Regions from separate parts of the Sphingomonas floccifaciens genome, predicted to be linked through region 1. Evidence: predicted binding sites of a transcription regulator. Region 1 holds the regulator's gene; each other region holds the start of a gene.
What was found. Region 1 encodes LexA, which represses DNA repair genes until DNA is damaged. Its sites were predicted from a motif close to GTTCCNCNCTTGTTCT; they were not measured.
Positions count from the first base shown of each region.

Region 1 (8,108 bases):
ATTTCGCGACACTGACCGGTGCAGCCCGCGTGGCGCTCGGGCCCGACCTACCGCCGCTGTTCACCGATGACGAGACGCTGGCATCGGACCTGCTGGCGGCGGGCGTGGCGGAGCATGATCCCATGTGGCGGATGCCGTTGTGGGATGCCTATGACGACATGCTGAAGTCCGACATCGCCGACATGGTCAACGCCCCCGATGGCGGCTTCGCGGGTGCGGTTACGGCGGCATTGTTCCTGCGCCGGTTCGTGCCGAAGGGCGTGGCGTGGGCGCATCTCGACGTCTTCGCGTGGCGCCCGACGGCGAAGGCCGGACGGCCGAAGGGCGGTGAGGCCTATGCGCTGCGGGCGGCGTGGAAGGTGCTGAAGGACCGGTTTCCTTCCTAAGCCCTCTCCCGCCTTCGCGGAAGAGGGAGGGGCCCGCCGCCGTCAGGCGGTGGGAGGGTGAGGGTCTTCCTCTACAAAGCGGATCCTCTACGAGACCCCAAGACCCTCGCCCAATCCTCTCCCGCGAAAGCGGGAGAGGGCTTTCAGGTCAAACGACCGCCAGATCACCCAGCTCACGCACCGACACGCCATACACCGCGCAGATATGATCGCGCAGCCGCCGCTTCGCCTCGGCCATATCCGCGAACGCAGCCTCTTCGACCGCTTCGGCCGCGAAGTTCACGGTGAAGCTGTCAGGCACCAGAGCCTCCCAGCTGACCGCATGCACGCCCGCCGCCGCGCGTACCGCCGCGACCAGCGCATGCCCCTCGCGCGTCACATCATCCATGGCGCTCGCTCAATCGTTCGGCGTGACCGGCTGGCCGTTCTTGATCGCGCGCTTCTCGGCGATCCACGCCTCTGCCGCCTTTTGCCCGCAGCCGCTCTGCCCGTTCATCCCGATCGGCGAACAGCTGCCCGGCAGCACGCGGCGATTGTCTTCCATCACCCGCTCCATCCGCACCGATTGCGAGATGCTCTGCACATCCGTCTTGGGCTCGTCCCGCAGCGCCTTGGGGATACGATATTGGTCCTGATCGGGCGGCGCGCAGACGACGACTTCGCTGGCGGTCGATTCCGGACATTTCTCGCCCGGCTGGATCGTGATGCTGCGGATGCGCTGCGGCGGCTGGCTGCCCTGCTCCTGGGCGTAGGCGGCGGCGGGGACGGCGGCGATCGCCACGGCAAGGACAAGACGCATCGACATCATCGTAACTCCACACGGCCGAAAGGGGAGCGGCCAAGTTTCACTTTCAACGCACCGATTGCGGCGAATGTTGCGCCGGCTCAAGGCTGCGCTATGGCGATGGCGCAATGATCCTCGTCATCGACAATTACGACAGCTTCACCTGGAACCTGGTCCATTATCTGATGGAGCTGGGCGCGGAGGTCCGCGTCGAGCGCAATGACGCGCTGACCGCGCGCGAGGCACTGGCGACCGGCGCCAAGGCGATCCTTCTATCCCCCGGCCCCTGCACGCCAAACGAGGCGGGTATCAGCCTGGACATGGTCGCCGCCTGTGCCGACACTGCGACCCCGCTGTTGGGCGTGTGCCTGGGCCATCAGTCGATCGGTCAGCATTTCGGCGGGCGGGTGGTGCGCGGCGGGCTGATGCACGGCAAGACCAGCGCGCTGACCCATGACGGCACCGGGCTGTTCGCGGGGCTCCCCTCGCCCTTCACCGCGACGCGCTATCACAGCCTGATCGTCGAGGACGTGCCGGCCTGCCTGGCGGTCAATGCCACCGCGCCGGATGGTAGCGTCATGGCGTTCCGACATACCGACCTGCCGATCCACAGCGTGCAGTTCCACCCCGAGAGCATCGCGACCGAACATGGCCATGCGATGCTGGCGAATTTCCTGGAGATTGCGGGTATCCTCCCCGCTCGCGGGGAGGCGCTATCCGCATGACCACGCTCAGCCTCCTCCCCGATCCGTCCTCGCCGCTCAGCCACGAAAGCGCCGCCCAGGCCTTCGCCGACATCCTCGACGGCCGCACGTCGGAGGACGCCATCGCCGCCTTCCTGATCGGTCTGACCGAGCGCGGCGAAACCTCGATCGAGATCGCCGAGGCCGCGCGCGCCTTGCGCGAACGCCTGATCCCGATCGACGCGCCCGCCGGCACCATCGACGTCTGCGGCACAGGCGGCGACGGGCACCATACCCTTAACGTCTCGACCGCGGTCAGCCTGGTCGTCGCGGCCTGCGGCGTCCCCGTCGCCAAGCACGGCAACCGGGCCGCCTCGTCCAAGGCCGGCGCCGCTGACACGCTGGAAGCGCTCGGCCTCGACATGGCGCGTGCGGGTGCGATGGCGGAGGCGACGCTCGCCGACCTCGGCATCTGTTTCCTCTTCGCCGGCAACCACCACCCCGCGATGAAGCGCATCCAGCCGATCCGTCAGCGGCTCGGCCGGCGCACGATCTTCAACCTGATGGGGCCGCTCGCCAATCCGGCGCATGTCACCCGTCAGCTGATCGGCATCGCCCGCCCCGACTATGCGCCGATCTATGCCGAGGCGATGGAGAGCCTTGGCGCGGAGGGTGCCGCGGTCGTTTCCGGCGAAGAGGGGCTCGACGAAATCTCCAGCGCGGGGGCGACGGTGGTCCTGCGTGTCGGCGATTGCGACCTGCCCGAGCGGATCGTGCCGGAGGACGCCGGCCTCCCTCGCGGCCCGCTCTCCGCCATCCGGGGCGGCGACCCCGCATATAACGCGCTCGCCCTCCGCCGCCTGCTGACCGGCGAGCACGGCCCCTACCGCGACGCCGTCCTGCTCAACGCCGCCGCCGCGCTGGTCATTGCGCAGGCCGCCCCCGACCTCACCGAAGGCGCCGCGCTCGCCGCCGAAGCGCTCGACGCCGGCCGCGCGAACGCGCTGCTCGATTCCTGGATCGCCTACGCATGACGACGATGCTCGATACCATCCTGGCGACGAAGCGCGACGAGGTGGCGACACGCCGCCGCGCGACATCGCTCGCCGACCTGTCGGCCCTCGCACTGGCCCAGACCCCGCCCCGTGGTTTCCGCCGCGCGCTCGATGCGAAGGCGGCGACCGGCTATGGCCTGATCGCCGAGATCAAGAAGGCGTCGCCGTCCAAGGGTCTGATCCGCGAGGACTTCGATCCCCCGGCGCATGCCCGCGCCTATGAGGCGGGCGGCGCCGCCTGTCTGTCGGTGCTGACCGATGCGCCCTATTTCCTGGGCCACGAAGACTATCTGATCGCCGCCCGCGCCGCCTGCCGCCTGCCGGTGATCCGCAAGGACTTCATGGTCGACCCCTGGCAGGTGATCGAGGCGCGGACGATCGGCGCCGACGCGATCCTGATCATCGTCGCCGCACTCGACGACGGCGCGATGGCAGAGATCGAAGATGCCGCGATCGGCCTGGGCATGGACGTGCTGGTCGAGGTCCACGACGCCGACGAACTCGACCGGGCGCTGGCGCTGAAGTCGCGATTGATCGGGGTGAATAACCGAAATCTCAAGGACTTCACGGTCGATTTTGCGCGCACCTACGAACTCGTCGGCCGCGCGCCGGAGGGCTGCACCTTTGTCGCGGAAAGCGGCCTCACCACCCGCGCCGAGCTCGACGCGATGGCCGAACACGACATCCGCTGCTTCCTGGTCGGCGAGTCCCTTATGCGCCAGGCGGATGTCGAAGCCGCGACGCGCGCACTGCTTTCCCCTCTCCCCGCGGGAGAGGGAGGAGCCCGCGCCGAAGGCGTGGGAGGGTGAGGGTAGCGATGACGCCTACCCCCGCCCTCACCCTTCCGCCGGCTGCGCCGGCTCCCTCCCTCTCCCACGGGGAGAGGGAATGAACGACCTCACCCACCTCGACTCTACCGGCGCCGCGCACATGGTCGACGTCGGCGCGAAGCCCGCGACCCAGCGCCGCGCCGTCGCACGCGGTCGCATCATCATGTCGGCGAAGGCGATCGCGGCCATCCGCGACGGCAGCAACAAGAAGGGCGACGTCCTCGCCACCGCGCGCATCGCCGGCATCATGGCTGCGAAGCGCACGTCGGACCTGATCCCGCTCTGCCACCCGCTCCCGCTGACGAAGGCGTCGATCGACCTCGACCTCGACGACACCGGCATCACCGTCACCGCGACCTGCGCCACCGCCGGCCAGACCGGGGTCGAGATGGAGGCGCTGACCGCCGCCACCGTCGCACTGCTCACGCTCTACGACATGGCGAAGGCGATCGATAAGGGGATGGTCATCGACCACGTCCGGCTGCTGGAAAAGACCGGCGGCAAGTCGGGCGACTGGTTCGCGGCGGACGCCTGACGCCATGCCCCTGCTTCCCGTCGCCGAGGCCCAGGCCCGCGTCCTCGCGCTCGGCACGCCGCTCGCGATCGAGCATGTCGCACTGGCCGAAGCGGCGCATCGCTATGCCGCCGCCGACATCCGTGCGCGCCGCACGCAACCGGCGAGCGATCTGTCGGCGATGGATGGCTATGCGATCCGCCATGCCGATCTCGGCCGCCCGCTACGCCTGATCGGCGAAAGCGCGGCCGGTCGCCCCTTTACCGGCGCGGTCGGCGCAGGCGAGAGCGTACGCATCTTCACCGGCGCGACGATGCCGGCGGGGGCCGACTGCGTGCTGGTGCAGGAGGAAGCCCGCGCGGAGGGCGACATCATTCACCTTTCCGGCGAAGGACCCGCCCACCCCGGCCGGAACGTCCGCCGCCGCGGTCTGGATTTCGCCGACGGTGACGTTCTGATCCCCGCGGGTGCCGCGATCACGCCCGCCAGGCTCGCCGTCGCGGCGATCGGGGGGCACGCGACCCTGCCCGTCCACGCCCGTGTCCGGGTCGCGATCGCCGCGACGGGGGATGAGCTGGTGCCTGCCGGCCAGTCTCTCGATGCCGGGCAACTGCCGGAATCAAACGGCGTCATGCTTGCCGCGATGCTCGCCCCGCTGGGCGTCGACATCCTCGATCTCGGCATCCTGCCCGACCGCGCCGACGCACTTGAGGCGGCGTTCCGTGCCGTCGATGCCGATGTGCTGGTGACGACGGGCGGCGCGTCGGTCGGCGATCACGACCTCGTCCGTCCTGCGCTCGAAGCCGCTGGCGCAACGATCGATTTCTGGCGGATAGCGCTACGTCCCGGCAAGCCGATGATGGCCGGGCGGCTGGGACGGGCGGTCGTCATGGGCCTGCCGGGCAATCCGGTCTCGGCCTTCGTCACCGCCGAACTGTTCGTGAAGCCGCTCGTTCGACACCTCGCCGGCGCGGCCGATCCCTCCCCGCCAACGCTCACCGCAAAACTGGGAGAGGATTTGCCGGCGAACGGCGAGCGCACCGACTATCTGCGCGCCGAACTTCGCGATGGCGCCGCATTCGCCTCGACCATCCAGGACAGCTCGATGCTCCGGACGCTGGCGCGGTCGACCTGCCTGATCGTCCGGCCGCCGCACGCCACCGCCGCCCGATTCGGCGACTCGGCGGAAATCCTGATGATCGCTTGACAGGCCCGGGAACAAACCGCATACGTTCGTCGTCTGTTCCGGGACGGAGGCCCTCATGCTCACCAAGAAGCAGCACGAACTCATCTGCTTCATCAACGATTCCCTGAACGAGAGCGGCGTGTCGCCCTCGTTCGAGGAGATGAAGGAGGCGCTCGACCTCAAGTCGAAGTCGGGCGTGCATCGCCTGATCTCGGCTCTGGAGGAACGCGGCTTCCTGCGCCGCCTGCCGAACCGTGCCCGCGCACTCGAAGTGCTGAAGATGCCGGAGCGGGCCGATGCGAAGGCTGCCAAGCCCGCGCCGCAGCCCTCAACTTCGTCAACATTCGCGGGCAAGACGCCACCCGCGCCGGCGAACGACGTGATCGAAATCCCGCTCCACGGCCGCATCGCCGCGGGCGTTCCGATCGAGGCGATGGAAGGGGCGACGATGCTGCCCGTCCCCGCCGCGCTGCTCGGGTCGGGCGAGCACTACGCGCTGGAAGTGTCGGGCGACTCGATGGTCGAGAAGGGCATTCTCGACGGCGACTATGCGCTGATCCGCCGCACCGAGACCGCGCGCGACGGCGACATCGTCGTCGCGCTGATCGACGAGAACGAGGCGACGCTGAAGACCTTCTACCGCGAAGGCAGCATGGTCCGACTCGACCCGGCCAACCGCTCCTATGATCCGCAGCGCTACAGCGCGCGACAGGTTCGCGTGCAGGGCAAGCTGGCCGGGTTACTGCGTCGCTATTGAGAATAGGCCCTGACCCGTCTCGAAATGGGACGGATCGGGAGCTTCGGTGTGTCGGGCGAGATGGTCGCGCGAAAGCTGGCAACGGCTATCGGCGGCCTTGATTGCAGGAGGCGAGCACTTTGGAGCGTCGCCGTAACCGGGACAGGACCGGCCCTAACCGCTGCCGGGCTGGTGGGAGGCGTGGCCAAAGACTCCACTTGGCCGGCGGCCGCTTGGAGTTTTGAATGGTTTGAGGCCAATCAACTAAGGTGAAGCACAACCGGGCTCCGGCGGAGGCCGAAGCGTCGGCGGGCGGCGGCGCTTGGGCTGCCGCGGTGCCGGTCTTCGCCGAAAGGCAGGATGGGTCGATCTGGCTGGAAAACATTCCAATGACTCAATCCTTCTCCGTTCGTGCTGAGCGAAGTCGAAGCACCTGAGTCTCCTGCCCCCTATGACCTTGCCCAAGACATGCGGCGTCCTCGCTCAGGGCGAGCGGATCGGGTGGAGGTCCGACGGGCCTACCCGACCGATTGGAGATCAGCGCACCGTTTTTCCGTGCGGGCCGGGCCTAGGCTGGTCGTTTTCACGCCCCCTCGGCGGCATTACGGCGGGCGGACGAACCCAGGGATGCGATCCATGATCATCGGCCACCCGACGCACCAGCAGTGGCGCAAAGCTCACCGCGACGCCGCCTGACGTGCGCAAAGTCACACCGTCCAGTTTGAGCCATCTCGGCCGGCACGTCCGCGGCAGGCGTCGTTCGCTGACTACGACATCGGCCCGCCTGCAGGCCGCCGTGAGGTCTGCGATATCCAGGTGATAACTACTGCGCGTCGCCAGCACCCGCCACGTTCGCCCACCTCGCGTGATCCGTGCCAGGCAGAGATCGGCATTGCACCGCGCCTGCCGCATGTCGTCGATCGCCGGAAGTTCGCCATCCGCGCCGCCGCCTTCTGCCAGAAGATCGCGGACATAATCTCCGGCCCGTTCTCGCAAGACCGCCAACTGCGCGTCATCCATCCGAACCGCCAGATGCCGCCCGTCGCCGGTCACGATCAGATCGGGCGCGGGGGTTGCCAAAGCCCACCCCGCCCCCGCCAAAACGGGCGCCACGCCGACCCAGCGCACCGGCGTCCGCCACAACAACACCCAGATCCCGCCGCCGACCATCAAACCAAAGGCACCGCGGGGCATCATCGGCAACGCCGCGACCGCGCCGGGCGCGTCCGCTGTGGTGCGGGCGATCCAGAGCAGCAGCGCCAAAGCCTTGCCACACAGCCACCAGAAAGGCGCGCCGAAACCGACCGCGTCGAGGCTCAACGCCAGCGCCTCGAGTGGCATGATGACGAACGTCGTCAGCGGGATCGCAACGATATTGGCGAGCGCGCCGTACAGTCCCGCCTTGTGGAAGTGGAACAGAGCGATCGGCATCAACACCGCCTCGACCGCCAGCCCCGTCAGCAGCAATGATGCAAGGCTGCGGAGTGCGCGTCGTCCCCAATCTTCGTCCCGCGACGCGAAGAAGGCCCGCACGCGCTGATGCTCGTGCAGTGCGACGATCGCGGTGACGGCGGCGAAGGATAGCTGGAAACTGGCACCGACCAGCGCCTCGGGCCACAGCAGCAGCACCAAGAGCGCGCCGACCGCAACGAGGCGCAGGGTGATCGCCTCCCGCCCCAGCATTACAGCGGCCAGCACCAGTAGCGCGGCGATGCACGAGCGCAGCGTCGGTACCTCCGCGCCGGTCAGCCAGGTATAGCCGATCGCCGCCACCGCACCGGCCCCGGCTGCGACCAGCGGCAGGCGGAGGTTCAGCGCAAGCCACGGGCTGAGCGCCAGCAACCGCAGCACGACCACCATCGTGGCCGCGACGACCGCCGTAATGTGCAACCCACTGACCGACAGCAGATGCGCCAAGCCTGATCGTCTCATCG
Region 1 covers NZ_JBHUFC010000006.1:348,178-356,285, forward strand. Annotated here, with positions in the region: gene ACFSC3_RS15240 (leucyl aminopeptidase family protein) at 1-386, shown strand, start outside; gene ACFSC3_RS15245 (hypothetical protein) at 535-774, opposite strand; gene ACFSC3_RS15250 (hypothetical protein) at 784-1,194, opposite strand; gene ACFSC3_RS15255 (anthranilate synthase component II) at 1,299-1,895, shown strand; gene trpD (anthranilate phosphoribosyltransferase) at 1,892-2,887, shown strand; gene trpC (indole-3-glycerol phosphate synthase TrpC) at 2,884-3,717, shown strand; gene moaC (cyclic pyranopterin monophosphate synthase MoaC) at 3,797-4,273, shown strand; gene ACFSC3_RS15275 (molybdopterin molybdotransferase MoeA) at 4,278-5,459, shown strand; gene lexA (transcriptional repressor LexA) at 5,515-6,195, shown strand; gene ACFSC3_RS15285 (ComEC/Rec2 family competence protein) at 6,712-8,108, opposite strand, start outside.

Region 2 (8,108 bases), on a different contig from region 1:
AACGCGGCGATGGCGGAGCATTCGCGTGAATACCTGCTGGCATCCTCGCTCGCGAACTGCCCCGGTCTGGAGAAGTTGATTTCGACCGTGGCGGACTCGGCCGGCGCCGCTACCTGAAGTCTCGGGTCCGGACCTTGATCCCTTCCACCGGCTCGCCGGGCACGATGCCCGATCCCAGGCGCAGGTCCGGAATGTAGATGTCGCGCGGTCCCTTGCCGAGGGGACGCTCCGCCGGCTCGCGCGGGTCCGGCGACATCCCGTGCTTCACGACGTCGGCGCGGCTGACGCGGTAGACGTCGGCGACATCCGTCCTCCCGCCGACGCTGGCCAGCATCGAAGACATGTCGTCGAGCCTCCTGGCGATGATGTGGATCACGTCGCCCTCCCGCTGCACCTGTCCCCGCACACCCATCATCGAGGCGCCGAGAACCGTGCGGCGGTTCGCCTCGAATGTCTTGGTCCACACCACGAGGTTGGCGACGTCCGTCTCATCTTCCAATGTGATAAACATTACGCCCTTCGCGGAGCCCGGCTTCTGACGGACCAGCACGATCCCGGCGAGCTCGACGTAGCGCCCGTCCCTCACGCCACGCAGTTCCGCGCAGGTGATCATCCGGCGCGCCCTCAGCTCGTCGCGCAGGAACGCGAGCGGATGCGCGCGCAGGGACAGACCGGACGCGCGGTAGTCCTCGACCACCTCGGCCCCTTCACCCATCTCGGCCAGCTCGACCTGCGGCTCGACCGACTCGCGGCGCAGCAGCCCGTCGCGCTCGTCGGCGGCGGCGAACAGCGGCAATGGCGCGTCGCCCAAGCCCTTCACCTCCCACAGTCCCGAACGGCGGCTGGCCCCGATCGAGCCGAACCCGTCGGCGTCGCCGATCCGGTCGAGCGCGCCGCGTCCGACGCCGGCGCGGCGCTGGACCTCCTCGACCGAGCAATAGGGCTCGTCGCCCCGCGCGGCGGCGATGGCCGCGCCGTCCGCGTTGCTCAGATCCCGCGCCATGCGCAGCCCTAGCCGCACCGCCTTGTACCGTCCGTCGCTCTCCTCGAGCGTGCAGTCCCACCGGCTGGAGTTGACGTCGATCGGGCGCACCTCGACGCCGTGCGCCCTCGCGTCGCGGACGATCTGCGCCGGGGCGTAGAACCCCATCGGCTGCGCGTTGAGCAGCGCGGCGCAGAACGCGTCGGGGTGGTGGCACTTGATCCACGACGAGGCGTAGGCGATCAGCGCGAAGCTGGCCGCGTGGCTTTCCGGAAACCCGTATGAGCCGAAGCCCTCGATCTGGCTGAAGGTCTTCTCGGCGAAGGCGCGTTCGTATCCACGCGCGATCATCCCGTCGATCAGCTTGTCCTTGAAGTGGCTCACGCCACCGGTCAGCTTGAACGTCGCCATCGCGCGCCTGAGAAGGTCGGCCTCCGACGCCGAGAACCCCGCGCACTCGATCGCGACGCGCATCGCCTGTTCCTGGAAGAGCGGCACCCCGAGCGTCTTCTCCAGGACGCGCCGCAACTCCTCGGTCGGGTAGGTCACCTCCTCGAGTCCGGCCCGGCGGCGGCGATAGGGGTGCACCATGTCGCCCTGGATCGGCCCGGGCCGGACGATCGCCACCTGGATGACGAGGTCGTAGAACGTCGTCGGCGCCATAAGCGGGATCGACGCCATCTGCGCGCGGCTCTCGATCTGGAAAACGCCGAGCGTGTCGGCCTTGCGAATCATGGCGTAGGTCTCGGGATCCTCGGCCGGGATGCTCGCCAGATCGAGTTCGACCCCCTTGTCCCTCTCCATGAATTCGAAGGCGCGGCGCATGCAGCTGAGCATCCCCAGCGCCAGCACATCGACCTTCATGAAGCCGAGCGCGTCGATGTCGTCCTTGTCCCACTCGATGACCTGCCGGTCCTCCATCGCGGCAGGCTCGATCGGCACCAGCTCGTCGAGCCGGTCTCGCGTCAGCACGAAGCCGCCGGGATGCTGCGACAGGTGCCTCGGTGTGTTGATCAGCTGCCGTGCCAGCTCCAGCGTGAGCGTCAGCCGCCGGTCGCCGAGGTCCATGTTCAGCTCCTCGGCGTGCTTCTCCTCCACGCCCTCCCGGCTGAAGCTCCAGACCGACGACGACAGCCCGGCGGTCATGTCCTCGCTCAGCCCCAGCGCCTTGCCGACCTCGCGGACCGCGCCGCGGGCGCGGTAGCGGGTGACGACCGCCGTCAGCGCGGAGCGGGTCCGGCCGTAGGTCTCGTAGATCCACTGGATGACCTCCTCGCGGCGCTCGTGCTCGAAGTCGACGTCGATGTCCGGCGGCTCGCGCCGCTCCGCCGACACGAAGCGCTCGAACAGCAATTCGGACCGCACCGGGTCGATCGACGTGACGCCGAGCACGTAGCAGACGGCGCTGTTCGCCGCGGACCCGCGGCCCTGGCACAGGATGCCGCGGCGGCGCGCCTCGGCCACGATCGAGTGCACGGTCAGGAAGTAGGGCGCGTAGTCGAGTTCGCCGATCAGCCGAAGCTCGTGCTCGAGCTGGGTCCGGATCTTGCCGTCGATGCCGCCGGGATAGCGGACCGGTGCCTTCTCCCACGTCAGGCGCTCGAGCTCCTGCTGCGGGGTGCGGCCCGGCTCGGCGATCTCGTCGGGATACTGATACCTGAGCTCAGCCAGGCTGAACGCGCAGCGCGCCGCCATCTCGACGCTGCGCGCCACCGGCGACGCGTCCTTCAGGTAGCGCCGGAACAGCCGCTCCATCTCCTCCGCCGTCTTGAGATGGCGGTCGGCGAAGCGCTCGCGCCGGTCGCCGAGCTCGTCGATCGTGCACTTCTCGCGGATGCAGGTGACGACGTCCTGCAGGAGCCGGCGGTCGGGCGAATGGTAAAGCACGTCGTTGGTGGCGACGGTCGGAACGCGCGCGACCGCCGCGAGCGCCGCCAGGTCGCGCAGGCGGACCGCGTCGCGCGGGCGGCGGCGCACGGTCAGCGCCATGTAGGAGCGGTCGCCGAAGATGCGCCGCGTCCGGGCGAGCTGCTCCTCCGCCACCGCGTCCGCGCGGTCCGGCACGAGCAGGGCGATCAGCCCCTCGTTCCATTCCTCCACGTCGGCCCAGCCCAGGACGCAGCCGCCCTTTCCGCCGCGCGTCTTGCCCGCGCTCAGCAGGCGGCACATGCGGGCATAGGCCGCGCGGTCTGCCGGGTAGACGCACAGCGCCGTGCCGTCGGTCAGATCGAGGCGCGTCCCGACGATCGCGCGCACGCCAGTCGTCCTCTCGCCGTCCCAGGCGCGGACCATGCCGGCGACCGATCCGCGATCGACGACCCCGAGCGCGGGCAGCCCGAGCAGCGCGGCGGCGGCGAACAGCTCCTCGGGGCTCGACGCGCCGCGCAGGAAGCTGAAGTGCGTCGTGACCTGCATCTCGACATAGGCCGGCCCGCCGCCGCTCATGCGAACGCGCCGTGGATGAACCAGCGCATCGGGCCGGTCGACGGGTTCACCCCGTCCCCGAGGCGGAACAGCCAGTAGCGACCGCCCGTCGCGGTCTCGACCTGGTAGTAGTCGCGCACCGTATAGGGTCGCTCGCCCTCAACGCCTCCGTCGCGCCACCACTCGCCGTAAAGCCGCTCCGGGCCGTCGCCGCGCGTCACCGGGAAGCGCCGGCCGCGCCAGACGAACATGCGCGGGGCGTCGTCGGGCAGCAGCGCGATCACGTCGACCGGCTCGGGCCGCGCGAGCATGCGCGCGGGCCGCGGCAGGTCGTCATCCCAGGCGACGCCGCCCGGCACCGCGAGCGCGACTGGCCGATCGACCGAGCGCTCGGGCATCGCACCCGCGCGCGGCGCCGCGCGGTGGAGGCTGCCGCTGCCGAAGCGGTTGGACAGCGCGTCGACGAGCGACGCGAGGTCGGGACCCCGGCCCATGCCGGTCTCCAGCCCGTCGCGCTGGGAAGCGCCCATCGCCTCGGATAGCGGGACGATGAGCGTCATCGCCTCGATGCCTAGCCCCGGCTCGACCGTCTCGACCTTGGCGCGAAGCAGCTTGGCCATGTGCGAATCGTCGCGCGTCGGCGTCGCCGTGCCGACGCGGACCGCCTGCAAATGCCCATCGACGCGGTGGAAGAGGCAGTCGAGGCGGCGCGCCCCCCTGCCGACGCGGACCAACTGGCCGACGACGTCGGCCGCGAGGTCGCCGATCACCCGGCCGAAGGCCTCCGGCGTGGCGATCGGCTCCATGAACGCGCGTCGCGCTCGGGGAAGGTGCTCCGGGAAGATCGGCTCGATCGGCTCGGGCATGTTGCCAAGCGCCTGGTCGAGACGCCTGTGCAGGGCCCGCCCGAACCGCTTGGCGAGCGGCCCCCGCGGCGCGCCGATCAACTGCTCGATCCGGTCGAACCCGAGCTTGCGCAAGCCCTCCACCGTCGGCTGCTCGAGCCTGAGCGACGACACCGGCAACAATGCGATCGCCTTGCGGTGCTCACCCGGCTCGACCGTCACCGGCCGCCCCGCCGGCACGTGGCGCGCGACCGCATGTGCGCAGCCCGCCGTATCGGCGACCGCGATCTGGACCGTGAGGCCGAATGCGGACGCGCGGCGATGCAGATCCTTCAGCAAAGCGCGCTCGGTCGAGAACAACGACGCGCAGCCGGTGACGTCGATCCACAGGCCGTCGGGCGGATCGGGCGCCACAAGCGGCGAATAGCGCGACCCCGCCCACAGCGCGAGACGGCGCAGGCCGTCCGCGTCCGCCTCGGGTTCGGCATCGACGACCTGAAGCCCCGGCGCGAGCATCCGCGCCTTCGTCACCGTCATGCCCGGCGCCGCCCCGAGCGCGCGCGCGGCCGCGTCGACCGCAGCTATCACGCGGCGGCCGTGGACCGGGATCGCGGTCGCGAGCGGACCGACCGCGGGCGCGCCGGCCTCAGGCCGCGACTTGGCGGCCGTCCTGCGCAACCGGTCGGTCGACCACGTCGGCAGGAAGACCGATGCGACCCTTCTCATCGCACCCCTCCACGATCCAGGCGTGCGGGTTCCCGCCGCGCGCGCGTTCGAGCTCCACCCGCCAGCGCGGACGTCCGAGGCTGGGGATGCCGAGGTCCTGGCTCGGCACGGCCGTGATCCGCCACCGCGTGACCGCCGCCGTCCCCTCGGCCGCCTGATCCATCCTCGACGACCGGCGGAAGACGAACGCCGCGACGCCCGATGCCTCGGCCGCAAGCTGCAGCCGCTTCGACGCGGTGGTCGAGTATCTGCCGATCTCGCCGACGACGCCCGCGAGGCCGGCGTGGTGCAACGACTCCTCCATCGCCAGCAGCACGTTCGCGTCACTCCCGGCCTCGACGTGGATCACCCGGTCGGGGTGGAGTCCAGCCAGGTGGAGCGCCGGCGCGAACAGGTCGCGCCACCTCAGGCACCAGAGCACCGGACCCTCGATGCGGGCGAGGATCCCGGCTAGGAAGATGGTGGCGCTGGCGTCGTCGGCGATGTCGGGACCGCCAGCCACCTCATGCAGCGCGCCCGTGGCGATCCCGCCTCCCGGAAGACGCGAATCGAGCGCATCCACGCCGAATGGGATAGCGCCGTGCCGGGCGCCCGTGCCCTCGATCCGCGCGATGCGCGCACGCAGATCTTCGAGGACGACGGACTGGAGCATGGCACTGATGGACTCGCGAGGGCGGGGATTCGTTCCTTATTTGTTCTTCTCGTCCAAGCCTTGTCAATTAATCTGTGGCGTCGTGCATCATTACCCAACGCGCGGGCTGCCGCGCCGACCCAGAGGCGAGGGTGAGATCGCATGTGGTCGGCGCCGAGGCCGGGACGCGGACGCAGCGCCGGGCGCCGGCGTGCAAAGAGCGATGCGAGGGCCGAGCAATGAATTGATGCCGCTTTGTCCGCCACCGGGAGGCGGATCGTCAGTCGACGCTTGATACCTTCACGTCCGAAACCTTGACGCTGCCGCCAGCCGCATTGAGATTGAGACCGACCGCGGTCATCGGGGCTGTGATCAGTTCGGACATCGTCGCGGCCCCGTCGTTTAGGAAGAGTTCGACGGAGCCTGCATCGACGAACAGGCTTAGCTTGACCGTGCCGGCGGAAAAGTCGCAGGCCACACTCCGGTTTGCGCGCCAGGCGTCGCTGTTGGGAGCGTTTGGACCGCTCGTGTCGCGCTTGATGAACGCGGCATTGTCGCGCAGGGCAAGGCCCGCCTGCGTGAAGTAGCCGTCGCCGCCGCGGACCGAGAGCCAGAGGCCGGTTGGCCACGCCGATCCGACCCGCGTCAGCGTCAGGTCGATGCGGCAGGCGACGGCGCCGGCGCCAGCCGGCCATGAATAATCGGTGCCCTCGCTGATCGTCTGGTCCGAGCCCGATACGGTCCTAGTGAACACCGAGCTTTGAGAAGCGAGCGGTGTGCTCAGCAGCCTTGGAGTTCCGTCGACGATCTTGAGCCGCAACTGGCGGACGATGCTCTGCTGGCCGCGGTAGCCGTAGGTCGTGGTAAGCTGGTTGGCGTAGGCCCAGTTGCTCATCCACCCGATCGCAAAGGCCGACGCGAGCGGATCGGCTGCCTGCGGATCGGCCCAGACGACCGTTGCGTAGAAATCGGCTCCGCCATCCAGCCATCGGCCGGTGGGGGACATTGCGGTGAAGTTGGTTCCGTCGAAGTCGCCGACCCAGTAGTAGGTCCCGCCGGTGAAACCAGTCGCGTTGCCGTCGCCACCGACGAGCAGCACCCACTTGTCCGACGACGTCATCCCGTCCGCATTGTAGAGGTGTAATTTGAAGAGCTGCGAGCATTCCATGATGCCGCCGACGAGGCTGGACAAAAAGCCACTCGCATAGGTCCACCGCTTGAGATCCGGCGAGGTGTAGATGCCGATCTTGCCCTCCTCAGACAGGGTCAGGACCCAGCGGCCCGTTGGTTCGTGCCAGAACACGGAGGGATCGCGGAACGGCCTGTTGCCCGGGAAGTTGGGAAGGACGATTGCGTGGAAGGTGAAGGTGGCTCCGCCGTCCAGCGAATACCACAGCGCGCAGGACTGATTCTGCCCTGCGGCGTTGTCGGCGGGCATGGTGACGATGGCGATGAGGGCGCCTGCACCGAAGCCGGCGGTGTTCGCGGCATCGATGACGGTGCTACCTGTCCAGATGTCGCCTAGGGCATTCGTGTTGCGCGGTATCGAGACGCCGCGGTCCTGCCAGGTGACGAGGTCGCTTGAGGTCCAACGCCGCCACGCGGTGCCGCCGGCCGGATAGGTGGGATTGAACAGGGCCCACATGGTCCAACTGCCGCCCACGCGGATCGGACGCTGCGGATCGTTTATCCAGCCACCTTCCGGAGCGGCGATGTGGTATCGCGGACGTCCGTTGGCGGCCGAGGCGGTGTTGGTTGGAGTTGGAGTTGGGCTTGGCGTGCTCGGCGTCGGAGGGGGCGAAGCGGTAATGGTGCCGCCGGCGGAGGTGGATCCACACGAGCTTATCACGGGAAGGGCCGCGATCATGCCCAGCGCCCGGCGCCGGGTGTAGAAGGGGACGATGTCCATTGGTCGAGTTCCTTCCATTGTGTGACGGCGATGCGGCGGGCTGGCGCCCAGGGTCACGGGCGAGCGTCTGGCTCGCGTCGGAGTTGGGTTGACTGCGCAGGGATGGAAGCGAGGCGGACCGCATGGATGGCTGCTCGCCGCGCCATGCGGTCCGCGTCGTCCGGCTACATCTTGAAGCGGAGACCGAGGCTGTAGTAGCGACCCTCCACCCGCAGATCGCGACCGAAGTATTGGGTTTCGTTGTAGTAGCGGTAGTTGTTGAACGGCTCTCCCAGCAGATTGCTGGCGTTCGCCACGATCGTGATCCCCTTCATCGCTTCGTAGGACAACGAGAAGTCCAGGCGCGCCACCGGCCGCGAGATCTCACCGGCATACAGTTCCTCGTTGGCATTGCGATTGTAGCTGTTGATGAAGTTCGACCGGCGGTTGTAGGACAGCCGCGCCGAGAGGCCATTTCGTTCGTAGAAGGCGGTCAGGTTGTAAGCCCACTTCGACAGTCCGGGAATCCTTACCTGGCGCGCGCCCTCGCCAAGCACGGTCGGCAGTCCATTGGTGCCGTCGAGGTAGGTGACGTTCAATTGAGTGCCAAAG
Region 2 covers NZ_JBHUFC010000003.1:560,480-568,587, reverse strand. Annotated here, with positions in the region: gene ACFSC3_RS09790 (hypothetical protein) at 1-117, shown strand, start outside; gene ACFSC3_RS09785 (error-prone DNA polymerase) at 110-3,427, opposite strand; gene ACFSC3_RS09780 (DUF6504 family protein) at 3,424-4,977, opposite strand; gene ACFSC3_RS09775 (ImuA family protein) at 4,898-5,629, opposite strand; gene ACFSC3_RS09770 (glycoside hydrolase family 32 protein) at 5,889-7,517, opposite strand; gene ACFSC3_RS09765 (TonB-dependent receptor) at 7,682-8,108, opposite strand, start outside.
Region 2: a site for LexA is predicted at 5,661-5,676, ahead of ACFSC3_RS09775 (ImuA family protein). Genes of this name have one in related genera too.

Region 3 (8,108 bases), on a different contig from region 1:
ACATCCGCCTCGCGCGCGACATCGCGAATGGTGGCCGTCGCCCGCTTCATCCCCACTCCCATTTGCCTCAGGTAACCGGTTACAGCTTTATAATTCAAGCGATATCGATCGGATCACGCCGCACTGCGCGTCGCCATCCTGCGGCGGTCGAACGCCCGGCCCTCGGCATCGAAGAGATGGACATGCTCCGGCGCCATCGTCAGCATCGCATCGTCCCCGATCGGATCGCCGACGCTGCCGCCCGCCTGCCGGACCAGTGGCTCGGCCGATGCGATATCCGCCAGATCATAATGAACGTAGCTGGTGCCCCCCAGCATCTCCACGAACCGCACCCGCGCCGGCAGGCCGTCCGGTCCGTTCGCAACACGCAGTTGCTCGGGACGGACGCCAATCGTCACCGCGCTGCCCACAGGCGCAGCACGCGCATCGACCGCGACCTGGACCATGCGATCGCCGACCCGCACCATCGCCATATCAGCGGTCGCGGAGACGAGCGTCCCCGGCAGCCGGTTCATCGCCGGCGACCCGATGAAGCCCGCGACGAACAGGTTCGCCGGCGCCTCATAGAGCTCCATCGGCGTACCGATCTGCTCCACCCGCCCGCCGTTCAGCACGACGATGCGATCGGCCAGCGTCATCGCCTCCGCCTGATCGTGCGTGACGTAGATCATCGTCGTGCCGAGCGCGCGGTGGAGCGCGGCGAATTCGTAGCGCATCTTGACGCGCAGCGCGGCGTCGAGGTTCGACAGCGGCTCGTCGAACAGGAAGACCTTGGGCTCGCGGACGATCGCACGGCCGATCGCGACACGCTGACGCTGTCCGCCCGACAGAGCGGCGGGCCGGCGATCGAGCAGATGCGCGATACCCAGCGTATCCGCCGCCCGCGCGACCGCCGCGTCGATCTCGGCACGCGGCAGCTTCGCCAGCTTCAGCGCGAAACCCATATTCTCGGCGACGGTCATGTGCGGGTAGAGCGCGTAGGACTGGAACACCATCGCGATGCCCCGATCGCTCGGCGAGCGGTCGTTGACCGTCACGCCACCGATCCGCACATCGCCGGCGTCCAGATCCTCCAGCCCGGCGATCGCGCGCAACAGCGTCGACTTGCCGCACCCCGACGGTCCGACCAGGACCAGAAACTCGCCCGCGCGTGTTTCCAGGTCAATGCCGCGCAGCACTTCGGTCGCCCCAAACGCCTTGGTCGCGCCGGTCAGGCTGACGATCGTCATCCAGCTTCTCCCGGCCGTCCGTGGCCGCGTGAGCAACTTAAGCGCGATTGCCGTGTCGGCGCCAGACCCCGGCGAAGGCGGCACCTGCCCGCCGTAGCGCCTTAGCCATCCGGCCAAGTCATGAAGCGTTGCCCGCGCGGTGTGAGCAAACTAGGTTATCGTCATGACCTTCGCCCCCGGCCTGTCGACCGTCGCTGCGACCATTCAAACCGCGATCGCGCCCGTGTTCCTGCTGGCGGGCATCGGCGCGATCCTGAACGTGCTGGCCGGGCGGCTCGCGCGGATCATCGACCGGTCGCGCGCGCTGGAGGAACTGCATCCCCGCTCGACCGGGCCGGAGCATGACCGCCACGTCTGGGAATTGCGCATTCTCGACCGGAGGATCGGCGTGATCAGCAGCGCGATCAGCCTGTGCGTAGCGAGCGCCGTCACCGTCTGCGTCGTCGTCGCGCTGCTGTTCGTCGCGCGGATCGTCAACCTGCACATCGGCCAGGCGGTCGCGGTGCTGTTCATCGGCACGATGATCCTGCTGACGCTGGGGCTGATCCTGTTCCTGGTCGAGGTGCATATCTCGCTGAAGGCGATCCACGTCCGCGCCGAACTGCTCGAACGCGAACGCCGGTGAGTCCGCTTGTCGAAAAGCGCGCGCTTCAGGTCGCGGTCGCACTGGTGCTGCTGCTACCATTCACGGCCGCCATCGCGGGGGTCGTCGGTGGCCCGAAATTTCTGGGCAAGCCGCCCGTCATCCCGACCGACCTCGACAGCCACTTCCGCTATGTGTCCGGCCTCTTCCTCGCGATGCTGCTCGCCTATGTCAGCTGCATCCCGCGCATCGAGCGCAAGACCGAGCGACTGCGCTTGCTCGGCTTCCTGACGGTCGTCGGCGGGTTGGCGCGACTGTGGTCGCTGGTGAAAGTCGGTGTGCCGTCAACCGGACATCAGGTCGGGCTGGTCATCGAACTCGGCATCGCGCCGGCCATTCTGCTGTGGCAGACCCGCGTCGCGCATCGGTTTGAAGGCAAGGCGCGGGAAGCGGCAGCCGGCGCTCGCCGCTAAAGCCTGCCGTGCTCCCGCGCAGGCGGGAGCCCAGAGTTACGAAATGCAACGCTCGCCGCCCTGGGCTCCCGCCTGCGCGGGAGCACGGTAGGATACCAGCCATGCCGCTCTCCTCGACGACCATACCCTCCCCCGTCGGAGCACTGGCACTGATCGCAAGCGACGCCGGACTGGTCGCCGTGTTGTGGGAAGACGACCGCCCCGGTCGCGTCGTGCTGGAGGATGCCACACAGAACGCAGACCACCCGATCCTCACCGCCGCCGCCCGACAACTCGCCGACTATTTCGCCGGCATCCGCACGCGCTTCGACCTTCCGCTCGACCCACGCGGCACGCCTTTTCAGCGGCAAGTGTGGGCGGCACTCGATACCATCCCCTACGGCGAGACGCGCAGCTATGCCCAGATCGCCGCGCAGATCGGGCGCCCGACCGCGTCGCGCGCAGTGGGCGCCGCCAACGGGCGCAATCCGGTGTCGATCGTCACCCCCTGCCACCGCGTCGTCGGCACGAACGGCACGCTGACCGGGTTCGCCGGCGGGCTGGCGGCGAAGGACTACCTCCTGACGCTCAAACGCCGCGCGGGCGCGACCGCGCCGTCCATACCCGGCCCGGCATCTGCGCTCGGCAGGTAGCGCGGCGCCTGGCGCGCCTTCGCCCGCACCTCATAGGCATAGCCGGCCGCCAGCAGCATCTGCTCGCTCCACTCCGGCCCGATGAAGCTCAGACCGACCGGCAGCGCCCGGACGAGGCCCATCGGCACGGTCAGGTGCGGATAGCCCGAGATCGCCGGCAGCTGACTGGCGCTCGCGCCCGTCGATCGGTCGCCGTGCACCGGATCGCTGAACCACGCCGCACCGTAGCTCGGCGCGACGATCAGCCGGGCATCGGCGTTCTTCAACATCGCATCGATCGCGCCCGCCGCCTGTGCCCGGCTCTTTTCCCGCGCCGCGCGATAGGCGGGATCGGCCAACCCCTTGGTCTTCGCCGCCGCCAGGAACGTCTCCTGCGCAAAATAGGGCATTTCGGCCGCGGCATTCGCATCGTTGAACGCGATCACCTGATCGAGCGTCCGCGTCCTCACCGCCGCCGGCGTTGTGGCAAGATAGGCGTCCAGGTCAGCCTTAAGCTCGGTGTACAGCACCAGCCCCTCGGCATCGCCGAGTCCGGGCGTCGGCGGACGCTGAACGTCGACCAAGGTCGCGCCGGCCGCGGTCAGCACCGCCAGCGCAGCATCGAACCGCGACTTCAGGTCCGCCGTCATGTCGGGCCGGAGCACCGCGACCCGAACGCCCTTTAGCGCACCTTCCGACAGGCCGGCAGCATAGTCGCGCCGCTGCGCATCGGCTCCCTTTGTCGCGGCGTCGGCGGGATCGCTGCCGACCATCGCCGAATAGAGCATCGCGGCGTCGCGCACGCTGCGCGCCATCGGCCCCGGCGTGTCCTGGCTATGGCTGATCGGCACGACCCGCGTCCGGCTGACCGCGCCGACCGTCGGCTTCAGGCCAACCAGCCCGTTGATCGCCGAGGGGCAGACGACCGATCCATCGGTTTCCGTTCCCAGCGCCGCTGCTGCGAAGCTTGCAGCCACCGCGGCACCCGACCCGCTCGACGATCCGCAGGCCGTCCGATCGAGCGCATAGGGGTTGCGCACCAGCCCTCCGACCGCGCTCCACCCGCTCATCGACCGGGTCGACCGGATGTTCGCCCATTCGCTGAGGTTGGTCTTGCCGAGGATCACCGCCCCCGCCGCCCGCAGGCGGGCGACGACCGGTGCGTCGCGGCGGGTGACATTGTCCTTCAGCGCCAGGCTGCCCGCCGTCGTCGCGATGGGGTCGAGCGTCTCGATATTGTCTTTGATCAGAATCGGAACGCCGTCGAGCGGCCCCAGTCGCCGCCCCGCCTTCGCCCGCGCATCCGAAGCCCGCGCCTGCGCCAGGGCGTCGGGATTGACCGCGATGACGCTGCGCAGCGTCGGTCCTTTGCGATCCATCGCCGCGATCCGGGCAAGGTAACCGCGGGTCGCGGCCTCCGACGTCATCCGTCCGCCCGCGATGCGTGCCGACAGGTCAGCCAACGGCAATTCGACGACCGCCGATGCACCTGCCTGAGCTTGCGCCGTGACGGGCGCGACAATCGCCATGATCCCGATCAATGCCATGCGCATATCCGTCTCTCCCCTGGGTTTCGGGCGGACGCTATGCCCTGGCTCCGACAACCACAATCGGTAGCTGTTCATAGCTGATCCACAGCAAAATTTTTTTCGTTTCGCACGACGACTCTTGCCTTTCAAAAAGGCGAGGAAAGTCCACGCGTCGCTGCTTGCCAGTGGGACTCTCCGGCCCAATCGAGCGACGAACCGTTGACCGCATCGCATGTTTACCGACTTGCCTTGCAACGAGATTGGGCACAATCTGTTGTGGTTGTGTCGGGGGACCAACCCCAAGCCTTGGTGATCACACCGTACGACCCCATATCGTACGAACACCGGCTTGCGCCCCTTGCCAAGGAATTGGTCCCGTTTTGTTCCGGGATCGCAAGATGATACAAGCCGGTCTTCGACGAGTCGGACCGGCGATGCAGACGAGGGACGGCACGATGGATTTCAGGGATACTGCGGAGAGCGACGTGACGGACGCGACCACCATCGAAACCCCGACCGAAACGACGGCGCCGGCCACCCCGGCGGACCGGGATTCCCGCCACGTCGCGACCCCCTATCCGGTCGAAGTCGACCACAGCCGCGACGCGCTGCTGACCGAATTCGGCAAGGAAACGTTGCGCGACCGCTATCTGCTGCCGGGCGAAAGCTTCCAGGATCTGTTCGTCCGCGTGGCGTCGGCGTACGCCGACGACGCCGCGCACGCCCAGCGCATCTACGACTATATCTCGCGCCTGTGGTTCATGCCGGCGACGCCTGTGCTGTCGAACGGCGGCACCGGTCGCGGCCTGCCGATCAGCTGCTTCCTGAATTCCGTGCCCGACAGCCTGAACGGCATCGTCGACACCTGGAACGAGAATGTCTGGCTCGCCTCGCGCGGCGGCGGCATCGGCACTTATTGGGGCAACGTCCGCGGCATCGGCGAACCGGTCGGCCTGAACGGCAAGACAAGCGGCATCATCCCGTTCGTCCGCGTGATGGATTCGCTGACGCTGGCGATCAGCCAGGGCTCGCTGCGCCGCGGCTCGGCCGCCTGCTACCTCGACATCTCGCATCCGGAGATCGAGGAGTTCCTGGAAATCCGCAAGCCCAGCGGTGACTTCAACCGCAAGGCGCTGAACCTCCACCACGGCGTCCTTATCCCCGACGCCTTCATGGAAGCGGTGCGCGACGGCGCCGAATGGGAGCTGAAGTCGCCAAAGGACGGCTCGGTGCGCGGCAAGGTCGACGCGCGCAGCCTGTTCCAGAAACTGGTCGAAACCCGCCTCGCCACCGGCGAGCCGTACATCGTGTTCTCCGACACCGTGAACAACACGATGCCGAAGCATCACCGCGACCTCGGCCTCAAGGTTTCGACCTCGAACCTCTGCTCGGAAATCACGCTGCCGACCGGCAAGGATCATCTGGGCAACGAACGCACCGCGGTCTGCTGCCTGTCGTCGCTGAACCTGGAAACCTGGGATCAGTGGAAGGATGAGAAGGGCTTCATCGAGGACGTGATGCGTTTCCTCGACAACGTCCTCCAGGACTATATCGACCGCGCCGAGCCGGGCATGGAAAAGGCCGCCTATTCCGCCGCGCGCGAACGGTCGGTGGGTCTGGGCGTCATGGGCTTCCACAGCTTCCTCCAGGCGCGTGGCCTGCCGATGGAAGGCGCGATGGCCAAGTCGTGGAACCTGCGCATCTTCAAGCATGTCCGTAGCGCCGTCGACCAGGCATCGATGCAGCTCGCGGTCGAACGCGGCGCCTGCCCCGACGCCGCTGACATGGGCGTGATGGAGCGGTTCAGCTGCAAGATGGCGATCGCCCCGACCGCTTCGATCAGCATCATCTGCGGCGGCACGAGCGCCTGCATCGAGCCGATCCCGGCGAACATCTACACCCACAAGACGCTCAGCGGCTCGACGTCGGTGAAGAATGCTCACCTCGAAAAGCTGCTCAAGGAAAAGTCCAAGAACAGCGACGCGATCTGGAATTCCATTTTGGAGCGTGGCGGGTCAGTCCAGCACCTCGACTTCCTGTCGGACGACGAGAAGGCGACGTTCAAGACCAGCTTCGAGATCGACCAGCGCTGGCTGCTCGAACTCGCCGGCGACCGCACGCCCTACATCGACCAGGCGCAGTCGCTGAACCTGTTCATCCCCGCCGACGTCGAGAAGTGGGATCTGCTGATGCTCCACTTCCGCGCGTGGGAACTGGGTATCAAGTCGCTCTATTACCTTCGCTCTAAGTCGATCCAGCGGGCTGGGTTCGCTGGGTCCGAGGGCCAGGGCGGCGTGGAAGCCGACAACACGCTCGACAAGCCGCAGTTCAATCTTGGCGAGTCGACCGACTATGACGAGTGCTTGGCGTGTCAATAGAGCGATGATGACCCGTCACCCTCACCCTTCCCACCGCCTACGGCGGCGGGCCCCTTCCCTCTCCCGACGGGAGAGGGAGGGAGCGGCGCATCGCGCCGCGGAAGGGTGAGGGTGACGTGCGGCTCTATGACGGTCGCCCGAGTGGAACCGTGGGCCGCGCACGGCAACTTCGCCGCGATGCCCCGGAGCCCGAGCGTCGATTACTTCGTGTGCTGAAGGCGGCGTTCCCGACCCTCAAATGGCGGCATCAGGCACCGATCGGGCCGTTCTACGCCGACATCCTGTGTTTTTCGGAGCGACTGGTGATCGAAGTTGATGGCGATACCCATGCGAATGCTGAGGCGCGTGACGAGGGACGTTCGGCCTTCATCGCCAGCGAAGGCTTCCGCGTGATCCGCTATGCGAACGCTGACGTGATGCAGAACTCGGACGGCGTAATCGCCAACGTTGGAGTTGCGCTCAAAGCAAAGGGCAGCGCCGTATGACCGGCACTGCCCTCACCCTTCCCACCGCTGACGCGGCGGGCCCCTTCCCTCTCCCGACGGGAGAGGGAAAGTCAGCCTCAGCCGGCGTTCTCTTCTTCCTCGAACGTCACCGCCACATCGGCGTTGGCGCTCAGGCGCACCTGATCACCCTCGACGTCGGCGATCAGGCCGAGCGGGATGAAGTGGTGGTGCCCTTCATGGCTCCCCTCGGCGCCCTCGACCTGCGCGCCGGAGTCCTTCTTGGTCAGCTTGATGCGCTCGCCTTCGACGCCGTCGACCGTGCCGACATGGACGCCGTCGGCGCCGATGACTTCCATATGTTCGCGAATGCTGGATGCGTCGGCCATGTGTCGTCTCCTGTGAATGATACGGCGGCTGAACGCGCCCGCGGGCGGTTGGCTGCATGATGCCCCTGCAATCGATCATCATGTACGCCGTCGCCGTGCTGTTCTGCCTGATCGGCGCCGGGTTGCTGCTCGCGCTCGCCCGCCCGCGCACGCCGGGCCAGGTCTACGCCTTTCGCATGGTCGGCATCATGGCGCTGTCCGGCGGCGTCGTTCTGGCGATGAGCGCGACCGCCATGTGGCAGTGGAGCGTCGAGGGATGAGCTTAGCGATTCCCTTAATGTTCGTCGGCGTCGCCGCGGCGATGTTCGGTGCCGGTGTGTCGGCGCGTCGCTCGCCCGAGCCCGGCCAGGACTCCCGTCTCTTCTTCGTATCCGGCAGCCTGTTTCTAATCGCCGCTTTCGCCTTTCTTCTTCCCCATCTGTTCGACTGATAGTCTCGGAGTAATTCCCATGTCCCTCACCTCCGCCCGCAAG
Region 3 covers NZ_JBHUFC010000003.1:760,709-768,816, reverse strand. Annotated here, with positions in the region: gene ACFSC3_RS10685 (LacI family DNA-binding transcriptional regulator) at 1-50, opposite strand, end outside; gene ACFSC3_RS10680 (ABC transporter ATP-binding protein) at 114-1,229, opposite strand; gene ACFSC3_RS10675 (DUF2721 domain-containing protein) at 1,393-1,854, shown strand; gene ACFSC3_RS10670 (DUF4345 domain-containing protein) at 1,851-2,285, shown strand; gene ACFSC3_RS10665 (methylated-DNA--[protein]-cysteine S-methyltransferase) at 2,387-2,917, shown strand; gene ACFSC3_RS10660 (amidase) at 2,839-4,449, opposite strand; gene ACFSC3_RS10655 (ribonucleoside-diphosphate reductase subunit alpha) at 4,881-6,803, shown strand; gene ACFSC3_RS10650 (endonuclease domain-containing protein) at 6,920-7,288, shown strand; gene ACFSC3_RS10645 (DUF2171 domain-containing protein) at 7,366-7,635, opposite strand; gene ACFSC3_RS10640 (hypothetical protein) at 7,692-7,895, shown strand; gene ACFSC3_RS10635 (hypothetical protein) at 7,913-8,065, shown strand; gene ACFSC3_RS10630 (ribonucleotide-diphosphate reductase subunit beta) at 8,085-8,108, shown strand, end outside.
Region 3: a site for LexA is predicted at 4,797-4,812, ahead of ACFSC3_RS10655 (ribonucleoside-diphosphate reductase subunit alpha). Genes of this name have one in related genera too.